Acuticoccus sediminis: one gene and its partner. Each later gene encodes a partner of the first gene's protein in a complex. Links are inferred from orthologs where the notes say so. Each region holds a gene or a part of one and is shown on either strand. Other genes may lie near its edges. The genes, in order: secY and secA.

What was found.
Region 2: the proteins of secY (region 1) and secA are in contact, whole or in part, in a crystal structure (PDB 3DIN), measured with the Thermotoga maritima proteins. The link is inferred for Acuticoccus sediminis from one-to-one orthologs. Residues at the interface, in WP_004081795.1 of Thermotoga maritima: Glu108, Gly109, Glu110, Glu111, Ala236, Glu237, Arg238, Arg239, Ile240, Thr241, Ile242, Gln243, Tyr244, Ala245, Arg246, Arg247, Val248, Thr249, Gly250, Arg251, Arg252, Val253, Tyr254, Gly256, Ala257, Ser258, Thr259, Tyr260, Leu261, Pro262; in WP_004082002.1 of Thermotoga maritima: Glu261, Ala262, Arg263, Lys300, Ala301, Arg302, Thr303, Ile304, Ile305, Leu323, Tyr324, Asp325, Pro326, Val329, Ser330, Tyr333, Ile336, Lys340, Phe345, Val349, Glu363, Phe364, Tyr374, Ser375, Gly376, Gly377, Glu393, Ile395, Thr482, Ser483.

What each region holds. Positions count from the first base shown.
Region 1 is NZ_QHHQ01000001.1:1,656,611-1,662,609, forward strand. Bases 2,500-5,389 are described here. They hold secY (preprotein translocase subunit SecY), read left to right. Parts: upstream 2,500-3,223; coding sequence 3,224-4,555; downstream 4,556-5,389. Other genes in these bases: rplO (50S ribosomal protein L15), read left to right, coding at 2,500-2,921; DLJ53_RS07260 (adenylate kinase), read left to right, coding at 4,552-5,154. In the rest of the region: rpsN (30S ribosomal protein S14), read left to right, coding at 1-69; rpsH (30S ribosomal protein S8), read left to right, coding at 85-483; rplF (50S ribosomal protein L6), read left to right, coding at 494-1,030; rplR (50S ribosomal protein L18), read left to right, coding at 1,027-1,389; rpsE (30S ribosomal protein S5), read left to right, coding at 1,597-2,208; rpmD (50S ribosomal protein L30), read left to right, coding at 2,201-2,431; more of rplO, read left to right, coding at 2,433-2,499; rpsM (30S ribosomal protein S13), read left to right, coding at 5,861-5,999. UniProt on the Escherichia coli protein: The central subunit of the protein translocation channel SecYEG. Consists of two halves formed by TMs 1-5 and 6-10.
Region 2 is NZ_QHHQ01000001.1:1,525,551-1,532,004, forward strand. Bases 1,673-5,017 are described here. They hold secA (preprotein translocase subunit SecA), read left to right. Parts: upstream 1,673-1,976; coding sequence 1,977-4,817; downstream 4,818-5,017. Other genes in these bases: DLJ53_RS06625 (peptidylprolyl isomerase), read right to left, coding at 1,673-1,822; DLJ53_RS06635 (adenylate/guanylate cyclase domain-containing protein), read left to right, coding at 4,863-5,017. In the rest of the region: bifunctional glutamate N-acetyltransferase/amino-acid acetyltransferase ArgJ, read right to left, coding at 1-732; more of DLJ53_RS06625, read right to left, coding at 944-1,672; more of DLJ53_RS06635, read left to right, coding at 5,018-6,092; DLJ53_RS06640 (adenylate/guanylate cyclase domain-containing protein), read left to right, coding at 6,083-6,454. UniProt on the Escherichia coli protein: Required for protein export, interacts with the SecYEG preprotein conducting channel.

The DNA of each region.
Region 1 (5,999 bases):
AGCCGTATCGCGCTGCGCGAGCTGGGGTCGGATGGCAAGATCCCCGGTCTCGTGAAGTCGAGCTGGTAAGGGGAGGGCAGACACATGAACCTGACCGATCCTCTCGGCGATATGCTGACGCGCATCCGCAATGCGCAGATCCGCAAGCGCACCAAGGTGCTGACCCCCGGGTCGAAGCTTCGGGCCAACGTCCTCGACGTCCTGAAGTCCGAGGGCTACATCCGCGGCTACACGGTCACGACGCACGAGAACGGGCGTTCGGAGATCGAGGTCGAGCTGAAGTACTACGACGGCCTTCCGGTGATTAAGGAGATCAAGCGCGTCTCCAAGCCGGGCCGCCGGGTCTATTCGTCGGTGCAGACGCTGCCGCGCGTGCGCGACGGCCTCGGCATCTCGATCCTGTCGACGTCCAAGGGCGTCATGTCGGAGCACCAGGCGCGCGACGCGAATGTCGGCGGCGAAGTGCTCTGCCAGGTCTTCTAAGGAGGGCATCATGAGCCGTATTGGTAAGCTCGCGATCGCCATTCCCAAGGGGGTGACGGCGAACGTCGACGGACAGAAGGTCTCCGTGAAGGGGCCTAAGGGCACGCTCGAGTTCACGGTCCCCGACCGGGTGGCCGTGAAGACCCTCGAGGATGGATCCATCAAGGTCGATCCGGTCGACCAGGAGCAGAAGTCCCGCGCCATGTGGGGCCTCTCGCGCACGATGATCCAGAACCTCGTGACCGGCGTGACCGACGGTTTCACCAAGAACCTGCAGATCAACGGCGTCGGTTACCGCGCCGCGATCCAGGGCAAGGACCTCGAGCTCAGCCTCGGGTTCTCGCATCCGGTGAAGTACGCGATCCCGGAAGGCATCGACATCAAGTGCCCGAAGCCGACCGAGATCACGGTGTCGGGCATCGACAAGCAGCGCGTCGGCCAGGTGGCCGCGGAGATCCGCAAGTGGCGTCCGCCGGAGCCCTACAAGGGCAAGGGCGTGAAGTATGCGGACGAGACCATCGTTCGTAAGGAAGGGAAGAAGAAGTGAGCCGGGAACGCATTCGCTCCGAGCGGCGCGTCGCCAGAGTTCGCCGCGCCCTCAAGAAGGCGGCGAACGGTCGTGCGCGGCTGTCCGTCTTCCGCTCGTCCAAGCACATCTACTGCCAGGTCATCGACGATGCCGCGGGCCGCACTGTCGCGTCCGCGTCCTCGCTCGAGAAGGTCCTGCGCGATGAGCTCAAGACCGGTGCCGACTGTGCCGCTGCGGCGCGTGTCGGTGCGCTGATCGCCGAGCGCGCCAAGGCCGCCGGCGTCGACAAGGTCGTGTTCGACCGCGGTGGCCGCCTCTACCACGGCCGCCTCAAGGCGCTCGCCGACGCCGCCCGCGAGGGTGGCCTGGAGTTCTAGTTCCGTCGGCCCGCGGCCAGTCCGCGGGCGATGATCGACTTCACCCGTTCGCGGCTCCGGACTGTCCGGGTCCGCGGCCGGGTTTCCCCCGTTGCGGAATGAGCCGCCGGGGCGACGCTTCCTTCTCCACGCGGGGAGGGGCGCATCGGATACGCAGTCTGAAGCTGGAACGCGGGGTCTCCCGAACGGCCGGCCAAGGAGCAGAAGATGGCTGACGATAACAGGAGAGGCGGTCGCCGGCGCGATCGCGACGACGAAGACAACGAGTTCGTCGACAAGCTCGTCCACATCAACCGTGTGGCGAAGGTGGTGAAGGGTGGCCGTCGCTTCGGCTTCGCCGCGCTGGTCGTGGTCGGCGACGCGAAGGGTCGCGTCGGCTTCGGTCACGGCAAGGCGCGTGAGGTGCCCGAGGCGATCCGCAAGGCGACCGAGAGCGCGAAGCGCACGCTCATCCGCGTGCCGCTGCGCGAGGGGCGCACGCTGCACCACGACGTGTCCGGCCGCTGGGGCGCCGGCAAGGTGTTCCTCCGTGCGGCTCCGGCCGGTACCGGCATCATCGCCGGTGGCCCGATGCGCGCCGTGTTCGAGACGCTCGGCGTCCACGACATCGTCGCGAAGTCGCTCGGCTCGTCGAACCCGTACAACATGATCCGCGCGACCTTCGAGGCGCTGAAGGATCAGGATTCCCCGCGTGCCGTGGCTGCCCGCCGTGGTCTCAAGGTGTCCGCGCTGCAGGCTCGCCGCCGCGACGCGGAGCACGAGGCCGCCGTCGAGGCCGGCTCCGACGCGGACGAGGGCGCGGAGATGGTCAATGCCTGACATTCGCGTCACCAAGGGCGCCGAGGCCGCCAAGGCCGCCGGCCGTCCGACCATCACGGTCGAGCAGACCGGTTCGCCGATCCGCCGGCCGGGTGAGCAGCGCCAGACCCTCAAGGGTCTCGGCCTCAACAAGATGCACCGCCGCCGCACGCTCGAGGACACTCCGGCCGTGCGCGGCATGATCGCCAAGGTTCATCACCTTGTGCGGATCGTGGAGGGCTGACATGAAGCTCAACGAACTTCGCGACAATCCGGGCGCGTCCAAGACGCGCAAGCGCGTCGGTCGCGGTATCGGCTCGGGTAAGGGCAAGACCGGCGGCCGCGGTGTGAAGGGTCAGAAGTCCCGGTCGGGCGTGGCCATCAAGGGCTTCGAGGGCGGTCAGATGCCGCTCCACATGCGCCTGCCGAAGCGCGGCTTCAACAACATCTTCCGCGCGGACTACAACATCATCTCGGTCGGCAAGCTGCAGGCTGCCGTCGAGGCGGGCCGGGTCGACGCATCCCAGCCGGTCACGGCGGAGTCGCTGGCGGCCACCGGCATCCTGCGCCGCGCCAAGGACGGCGTGCGCATCCTGGGTGACGGCGAGCTGTCCACCGCGCTGACCCTCAAGGTCGCCGGCGTGTCCCAGTCGGCGCGCGAGGCGGTCGAGAAGGCCGGCGGGTCGGTCGAAGTGCTCGCCCCCAAGGCGGCTCCCGCTGCCGCAGAGAGCTGAGCTCTAGCGGTCACGGATCGGCAAGGACCCCGCTGGTCACCCAGTGGGGTTTTTGCGTCTTCACGTGGCCTCTCGTGCGCGCCGCTGGCTCCGGCCGGAGAGGGGGCGCGACGAAGGTACTCCCATGTCGGGGCTGGGATTGCTCTCCCTTTGAACCGATATTAAGTGGGATGGGCTGTGTGGGCGGTCATGCGCCCATGACAGCGCCGAAATAACCCGTTAGGGGTGGCGAACCGGACCGTGGCTCGCCGCCGGTTCCTAATCGTAATTTGAGTGCTACTGGTCGAGGATCGGACCGTCCAATGGCGTCAGCCGCCGAACAGCTTGCTTCCAACCTGAACTTCAAGGCATTCGCGAAGGCGGATGAGTTGAAGAAGCGCATCTGGTTCACCCTGGGTGCGCTCGTGGTCTACCGGCTTGGTACCTACATCCCCCTGCCGGGCATCGACCCCGTCGCGCTGTCTCAGGCGTTCGGCCAGGCCCAGCAGGGCATCATCGGCATCTTCAACGTGTTTGCCGGCGGCGCGGTTTCGCGAATGGCGATCTTCGCGCTCGGCATCATGCCGTACATCTCCGCCTCCATCATCATCCAGCTCCTCACGACGGTCGTTCCGAAGCTCGAGGCGCTGAAGAAGGAAGGCGAGCAGGGTCGCAAGACCATCAACCAGTACACCCGGTACGGCACCGTGCTGCTCGCCCTAGTGCAGGCCTACGGCATCTCCGTCGGGCTTGAGAGCGCGGGCAACATCGTCACCGATCCGGGCTGGTTCTTCCGCTTCACGACCGTGGTGACGCTGGTCGGCGGCACGATGTTCCTGATGTGGCTCGGCGAGCAGATCACGTCGCGCGGCGTCGGCAACGGTATCTCGCTGATCATCTTCGCAGGTATCATCGCCAACATGCCCGCCGCGCTCGCAGGCATGCTGGAGCTCGGCCGTCAGGGCGCGTTGTCGACGCCGATCATCCTCGGCGTGCTGGTGATGGCCGTGGTGGTGATCGCGTTCATCGTCTTCGTCGAACGGGCGCAGCGGCGTCTCCTGATCCAGTATCCGCGCCGCCAGGTCGGCAACCGGATGTTCCAGGGGGATTCGTCCCACCTGCCGCTGAAGCTCAACACGTCGGGCGTCATCCCGCCGATCTTCGCGTCCTCGCTGCTCGTCATTCCGGCCACGCTGACCGGCTTCGGCGCGGTGGAGGCGACCGGCGTCATGGGCACGATCCAGACGCTGTTCGGCCATGGCCGGCCGCTGTACATGATCACGTACGCGGCGCTGATCATCTTCTTCGCGTTCTTCTACACCGCGATCGTGTTCAATCCGGCGGACACGGCGGACAATCTGAAGAAGCATGGCGGCTACATCCCGGGCATCCGCCCCGGTGAGCGCACCGCGCAGTACATCGACTACGTGCTGACGCGCATCACCGTGCTGGGCGCCGCCTATCTGATCGTTATCTGCCTGCTGCCAGAATTCCTCATTTCGGCCACGGCCGTCCCGTTCTACTTCGGGGGTACGTCGCTGCTGATCGTCGTGTCCGTGACGATGGATACGGTTGCGCAGGTGCAAGGCCACTTGTTGGCCCATCAGTACGAGGGCCTCGTGAAGAAGGCCAAACTGAAGGGGAGTCGCCGATGAGGCTAATTCTGCTCGGACCGCCAGGCGCGGGTAAGGGGACCCAGGCGAAGCGGTTGATGGAGGCCCACGGCATTCCGCAGCTCTCGACGGGCGACATGCTGCGCGCCGCTGTGAAGGCGGAAACCGAGATCGGCCTGAAGGCGAAGGACATCATGAACCGCGGCGACCTCGTCCCGGACGAGGTGGTCGTCGGCATCGTCGAAGAGCGGATCGAGGAGCCGGACTGCAAGAACGGCTTCATCCTGGACGGCTTCCCGCGCACGGTGGCGCAGGCGGAAGCCCTCGAGCGGGTGCTCGAGCGGCACGGGATGGACCTCGACGCGGTCCTCCAGCTCGAGGTCGACGAGAATGCGCTCGCCGCCCGGGTCGAGCAGCGGGTCGCCGAGAGCGGCGACGCAGTTCGCGAGGACGACACCGTGGAGGCGCTCAAGAAGCGCCTCGTGGTGTACCGCGAGCAGACGGCTCCGCTCGTCGACCACTACCGGGAAACCGGTCACCTGGTGACGATCGACGGCATGAAGCCCATCGATGAGGTTGAAGCTGCCATCTCCGAGGCGCTGTCCTCGGCGAAGGACAGCCGAATCAGGGCGGCCGGCTAAAGAAAAAAGGTTGACGCGGACCTTGCACCGCGCTACCCACCGCGCCTAACTGGAGGAGTCGCGGTGCATAGGCGTCCGCGCGATCTGGTATGGGCCAATAAACCCGACAGCGTTAGGGCTGGGCTAGCCGTTGTATGCGGCGGCGTCAGCCCGTTCGTCGTTTCGCTGCGCGGTGTGGCTTCGGATCAGGCGCCGTCAACGGGCCCTTTCCGGCGGGTCGCGCGGGGTTTTTGCCCGGGCGCGCGCGGTTCCGGAACGGCCGGGGTGGTACGCGACGACGCTCCATATCGCGCGAGGTGGTTGGCCAAAGGTTAACCGCCGGCCGCTGCGCCAGCGCCCAAGTGCCGCGGCACCGCCTGCGGGGCGCGGCGAGGGCCGGGACCGGGCGCGACAGGTGGTCCCGGACCGGGGCTCGCCCCGGTACAGGTTCGGGGCAGCCCTCCGGGGCACCAGGCCGGGAGACCGGCACAAGATTGGCCGGGAGACCGGCCGGGAACCGCCGGCTCGCCGGCATGAAGTCCGGTTCGCCGGCGGGGATTTCGGGTCAACCGGATCGAACGTCGGCGCTGCCGGGTGCACGTCCGCCGGCCTGGCCGGCACGATCGTTACCGGCTCCGCCGGTGTGTGGACCGCCGGGCGACCGGCACGAATTCGAACCGGCTCGTCCGGTCATATACGGTGGCCGGTCGTACCGGCAGGAGGCAAAGTGGCTCGTATCGCTGGCGTCAACATCCCGACGAACAAGCGCGTCGTCATCGCGCTGCAGTACATTCACGGCATCGGTCCCTCGATGGCGAAGGAGATCACCGACAAGGTGAACATCGCCCCGGAGCGCCGCGTGAATG
Region 2 (6,454 bases), 130 kb from region 1 along the record:
CGAGGCCCCGGTCGCGAAGGCGAGCACGGTGTCGGAGGTCGACGTGTCGCTGTCGATGGTGATCTTGTTGAAGCTCTTCGACACGCCCGCCGACAGCATCGCCTGAAGCGTCGGCGCGTCGACGGCGGCGTCCGTCGCGATGAACGACAGCATGGTCGCCATGTCCGGCGCGATCATCCCGGCGCCCTTGGCGATGCCGGTGATCGTCACGCTCCCGCCGGACAGCGTGACGGTGCGGCTTTCGGCCTTGGGGAAGGTGTCGGTGGTCATGATGGCGCGGGCCGCGGCGGCCCAGCCGGACGGGGCGAGCCTGGCGGCGGCGGCGTCCATCACGGTGCCGAAGCGCTCTGCCGGCAGCGGCTCGCCGATGACGCCGGTGGAGGCGAGGAAGACGTCCTCCGGGGCGATGCCGAGCGCCTTGGCGGCGAGCTCGGCCGAGAGCTGCGTCGCCGCGCGGCCCTTCTTGCCGGTGAAGGCGTTGGCGTTGCCGGAGTTGACGAGGAGGGCGCGCGCCGTACCGCGCGGAAGCTGCATGCGGCACCACTCGACCGGCGCCGACGGGCAGCGCGACGTGGTGAACGTCCCGGCGACGGTGGTGCCTTCGTCGAAGGCCATCAGGAGGACGTCGGTGCGTCCGCGGTACTTGATCCCCGCCTCGGCCGTAGCGAGGCGGACGCCCGCCACCATGGGCGGCTCGGGCAGTTCGGCAGGCGCGAAAGGCGATGGGGTCATGGCTCTCGTCTCGGGCAGCAACGGTGTCGCGAATACGCCATTCACGCCCCGGCGAAAAGCGAGAAAGGTATACGATTTCGCAATGCCGTCGGTACTCTCGTACCGGTCTGCGGCGCTCGGGCGGCCATGTGCGGGCCCGCCGCGGCGCGCGCCCGCGTGCGAGCGGCGGAGGCGTGTCGCGCCCCGCCGCCCGCCGGCTTGGAGGGGGGCCTTACTGCGTCGAACCCGGGACCGGCACGGCGCTTTCGTCGCCCGGCAGGGGCTTGCCGTCCGGCGTCTCGATGGTCGCGTTCTCCTTCAGCTTGGCGACGGCGTCGATGTAGGCATCACGCACCAGAAGCTGCTGGATCTGGCCGGCGACCTGGGTCAGCGGCGGGGGAGTGACCTCGCTGCGGTCCTCCAGCTTGATGATGTGCCAGCCGAATTGCGACTGCACCGGCTCCTCGGTGATCTGGCCGGGCTCGAGCGCGAAGGCCGCGTCCTCGAACGGCTTCACCATCTGCCCGCGGGTGAATTTGCCGAGCGAGCCGCCCTTCTGGGCCGAGCCGGGGTCCTTGGAGTTCTCCTCGGCCAGTTCGGCGAAGTCGGCGCCGTCGTCGAGCTGCTTGATGATGTCCTTCGCCTCGTCCTCGGTCTCGACGAGGATGTGGCTCGCCGTCACCTGCTCCTTCGGCAGCTTGGCGACCTCTTCGTCGTAGCGCTGCTGGAGGGCGTCCTGGGTGACGACACCCTGGACCATCTTCGTCATGTAGGCCTCCTGGAGGGCCTGCATGCGCTGGAACTCGAGGCGACGCTGGAAGTCGTCGGTCTGGTCCATGCCCTCGGCCTTCGCGGCGTCGGACATCAGGGCCATGTCCACCAGGAGCGAGAGGACCATCTCGTCGCGCTGCGCCTCAGGCACCTGCTGGACGGCATCGCCCAGCGCCTCGCGGGCATAGGCGACGTCACCGACGGTGATGTCGTCGCCGTTCACGGTGGCGAGCACCTGGTCCGGCGACGGGGCCGGAGTGTCGCTCGTGGTGTCCTGCGCAAAGGCGGATGAAGCGATGAGGGCCGACACGGCCATCGCACTCAGCGTGCGCTTGATCATTATGGGTGTCCTTCGGGTGCGGGGCGGGGCCTTGTTTGACATGGCTCGGCCCCAAACATATGTCGATCGCGCGTGGCAGACGTTCAATTGCCGCCCACAGCGCCGGTTCGTATCATGGCCGTGCGCCGCTCCGCATAAGGTAAGGACAACACGGATGCTCGGCACCCTGACCAAACGCATCTTCGGCTCGGCGAACGACCGCCGCGTCAAGGGCTACCGCAGCCGGGTGGATGCGATCAATGCTGCTGAGCCCGAGTTCGAGCGGCTCTCCGACGCAGAACTCAAAGCGAAGACGGATGAGCTGAAGGCCGCTCTCGCCGGCGGCAAATCCCTGGACGACATTCTCGTCCCGGCCTTTGCTACGGTCCGCGAGGCCGCCAAACGCGTCCTCGGGCAGCGTCACTATGACGTACAGCTTATCGGCGGCATGGTCCTCCACGAACGCTCGATCGCCGAAATGAAGACCGGTGAAGGCAAGACCCTGGTCGCCACACTCGCCGTCTACCTCAACGCGCTCGCCGGCAAGGGCGTCCACGTCGTCACCGTCAACGACTACCTCGCCGAACGCGACGCCGAGTGGATGGGCCGGGTCTACCGCTTCCTGGGCATGAGCACCGGCATCATCGTGCACGGAAAGTCGGACCGTGAGCGCAAGGCCGCCTACGACGCCGACATCACCTACGGCACGAACAACGAGTTCGGCTTCGACTATCTGCGCGACAATCTGAAATACGATATCCGCCAGATGGTGCAGCGTCCGCACTTCTACGCCATCGTCGACGAGGTGGACTCGATCCTGATCGACGAGGCCCGCACGCCGCTCATCATCTCCGGCCCGCTCGAGGACCGGTCCGAGTTCTACAACACTATCGACACCTTCATCCCCCGCCTCACGCCGGAGGACTACGAGGTCGACGAGAAGCAGCGCACCGCGCACTTCACCGAAGCCGGCAACGAGAAGCTCGAGAGCATCCTCGGCGAGGCAGGCCTCCTCAAGGGCGACTCGCTCTACGACGCGCTGAACGTCTCGGTGGTGCACCACCTCCAGCAGGCCCTGCGCGCCCACCGCCTCTTCCAGCGCGACCGCGACTACATCGTGAAGAACGGCGAAGTGATCATCATCGACGAGTTCACTGGCCGCATGATGCCGGGCCGCCGCTACGGCGAGGGCCTGCACCAGGCGCTGGAGGCGAAGGAAAAGCAGCCGATCCAGCCGGAGAACCAGACGGTCGCGTCGATCACGTTCCAGAACTATTTCCGCATGTACGAGAAGCTCGCCGGCATGACGGGCACCGCCGACACCGAGGCGGAAGAGTTCATGGACATCTACAAGCTGGACGTGGTCTCGATCCCGACCAACCTGCCGATCCAGCGCGTCGACGAAGACGATCAGGTCTACCGGACCCAGGAAGAGAAATATAAGGCCGTCGTCGACGAGATCCGCACCGCGCACGCCAAGGGTCAGCCGATCCTCGTCGGCACGACGTCGATCGAAAAGTCCGAATATCTCGCCGACCGCCTCCGCAAGGAGGGCTTCCGCCAGCGCGACCTCAGCGACCCGCAGGCGGCCATCAAGATCGGCGAGACCGAGAAGGGCGGCAAGCCCGCCTTCCAGGTGCTGAACGCCCGCTTCCACGAGCAGGAAGCGAAGATCATCTCCCAGGCCGGTGTGCCGGGCGCGATCACCATCGCCACCAACATGGCCGGCCGCGGTACCGACATTCAGCTCGGCGGCAACGCCGACATGCTGATCACTGAGGAACTCGGCGTGCTGGCCGAAGGCGAGGAGATGGACGCGGAGCGCAAGGCGAAGGAAGCCGCCATCCGCGAACGCGTCGCCGAGGCCAAGAAGAAGGCGCTCGACGCTGGCGGCCTCTTCGTGCTCGCCACCGAGCGGCACGAGTCGCGGCGCATCGACAACCAGCTCCGCGGCCGTTCCGGCCGTCAGGGCGACCCCGGCCGCTCGCGCTTCTACCTGTCCCTGCAGGACGACCTGATGCGCATCTTCGGCTCCGAGCGCATGGACGGCATGCTGAAGCGCCTCGGGCTGGAAGAGGGTGAGGCCATCGTTCACCCCTGGATCAACCGCGCGCTCGAGAAGGCGCAGCAGAAGGTCGAGGCGCGAAACTTCGACGCGCGCAAGAACGTCCTCAAGTACGACGACGTGATGAATGACCAGCGCAAGGTCATCTTCGAGCAGCGCCGCGAGCTGATGCAGGACGAGGAAGTCCGCGAAACCATCAACGGGATGCGCCACGAGGTGGTGGACGCCATCGTCGCCAAGCACATCCCCGAGAAGGCCTATCCCGAGCAGTGGGACACCAAGGGCCTCCACGACGAGGTGCAGGGTGTCTTCGGGATCGACGCCCCGGTCATCGACTGGGCGAACGAGGAAGGCATCGCCGACGAGGAGATCCGCGAGCGCCTGAAGAACGCCGCGGACGAAGGCGCCGCCAAGAAGGTCGCCAAGTACGGCACCGACATGTGGCGCCAGGTCGAGAAGTCCGTGCTGCTGCAGACGCTGGACCACCTCTGGCGCGAGCACATCGCCCAGCTCGACCACCTGCGCTCGGTGATCGGCTTCCGCGGCTACGCCCAGCGCGACCCGCTGAACGAGTACAAGACCGAGGCCTTCGCCCTCTTCGAGGCGATGCTCGTCGAACTGCGCACCGCCGTCACCGGCCAGCTCATGCACATCGAGATCCAGATGCGCGAGGGCCCGCCGCCGATGCCCTCCGAGGAGGAGATCGACAGGCTCGAGACGCACCACATCGACCCACTCACGGGCGACGACGACGGGGAAGGGGAGCTCGAATTGGCCGGCGCCCCGGACACCGGCGACGCCGCGGAGGCCCGCGAGGCGCGTGCGGCCAAGCGCGCCGGTGCCGAGCGGTCGGCGACCGACCCCGCCACGTGGGGCAAGGTCAGCCGCAACGAGCCGTGCCCCTGCGGTTCGGGCAAGAAGTACAAGCATTGCCACGGCCGCGTGGCCTGACAGCCGCGGGCGTCTGCCGCCCCGCGCTTCCGGTCCGCTCCGGCGATGAACGCGCCTGAGCGGGGCCGCGACGCGGCGGCCTACACCTACGCCGCGGCGATCGAGGAACTGGAGAAGTTCCTCGCCTTCGCCGCGATCGAGGACATCCCCGCCAGGGACCTCCTGGCCGGGTTTGCCGTTCGGGCCCGCGCCGCCGGCCTTTCGGTCGCACGGGTCCAGATCGCGTGGCGCCGGCTCGATCCGGTCTTCAACAGCCGCACGCTCCTGTGGACGCTGAGTTCCGGCGTCACGGAGGAGAACCGGACCCATGCCGACGGGCCGAACTCCGAGGAGTTCCGCACCTCGCCGATCGCCTACCTCCTCGGCGTGCCGGACGACACCTACCGGTGCCGCCTCGTCGGCGCCAACGCGCCGTTCCGCTTCCCCATCCTGGACCGCCTCGCGGCGGAGGGGCTGACGGACTATTTCCTCGCCCGGATCGGCTTCGGCCCGCAGGTCCATGTCATGCGGCCGGGCGGCGGGGTGATGATCTCCTTCGCGTCCGACGCTCCGGACGGCTTCAGCGATGCCGAAATGGCGGCGCTCGGGCGGATCCGGTACATGCTCGCCCTTTCCGTCCGCTCCACCATGCAGAAGGAGATCGGCAGCAGCCTGGCGCGGACCTACCTCCCGCGCACCGCCGGCGACCGCGTCCTCGACGGCGAGATCCTGCTCGGCCATGGCGACACGATCGACGCGGTGGTGTGGTACTGCGACCTGCGCGGCTCGACGGCGCTCTGCGAGCGCCTCGGCACCGACCGCTACCTGCCGTTCCTCAACGACTTCTTCGCCGTCACCGCGCGGCCCGTCGTCGAAAATGGCGGCGACGTGCTCGACTATATCGGCGACGCGGTGCTGGCGATCTTTCCACAGGGCGATGGCGTCACCCGCGCCCTCGCCGCGACGTCCGAGATCCGCACCCGCCTCGACGATTTCCGCATGCGCCACGCCGACGTCATCGGCGACCGGAAAGACCTTGCCGAATTGATCGGCGTTGCCATGGACATCGGCAGTGTCGTCTATGGCAATATCGGAATTACCGAACGCATGGCATTCTCCGCGATCGGCACGACGGTGAACCGCGTGTCCCGGATCGAGCGGCTGACGAAGACGTTCGGCGTGCCGATTCTGGTGACCGACGCGGTGGCGCGTCTGGCTGGCAAGGGGTGGATGAGCGTGGGACGGCCTGAGATCGACGGCATTTCCGACCCGCCGGAGCTCTTCTCGTGTCTCTAGTCGACTGCGAGCTGGAGGTCCGCGACCTGCAGCACTGGTTGACCGACAAGGCGCTGGAGGCTCGCGACGGCGGGGAACTCCTCACCGCGCTCGGCGACAAGCTGGGCGAGGCGGGCCTCGACGTCTCGCGCCTGTCCGTCGCCTGGCGCGCGCTCGATCCTCTCACCTACGCGCAGTACATCACCTGGACGAAGGGGGAGCCGCTCGACAGCGGCGCCATGTCCCATGCCGACAACGAGCGGCGCGACGGCACCAACAGCGTCCTGCGCTACATCGTCGAGAACGAGATCGAGTTCTACCGCGCGGACCTGACGCAGCCGGAGCAGCCCTACGCCCACCTCGCCAGCCTGCGCGACGAGGGC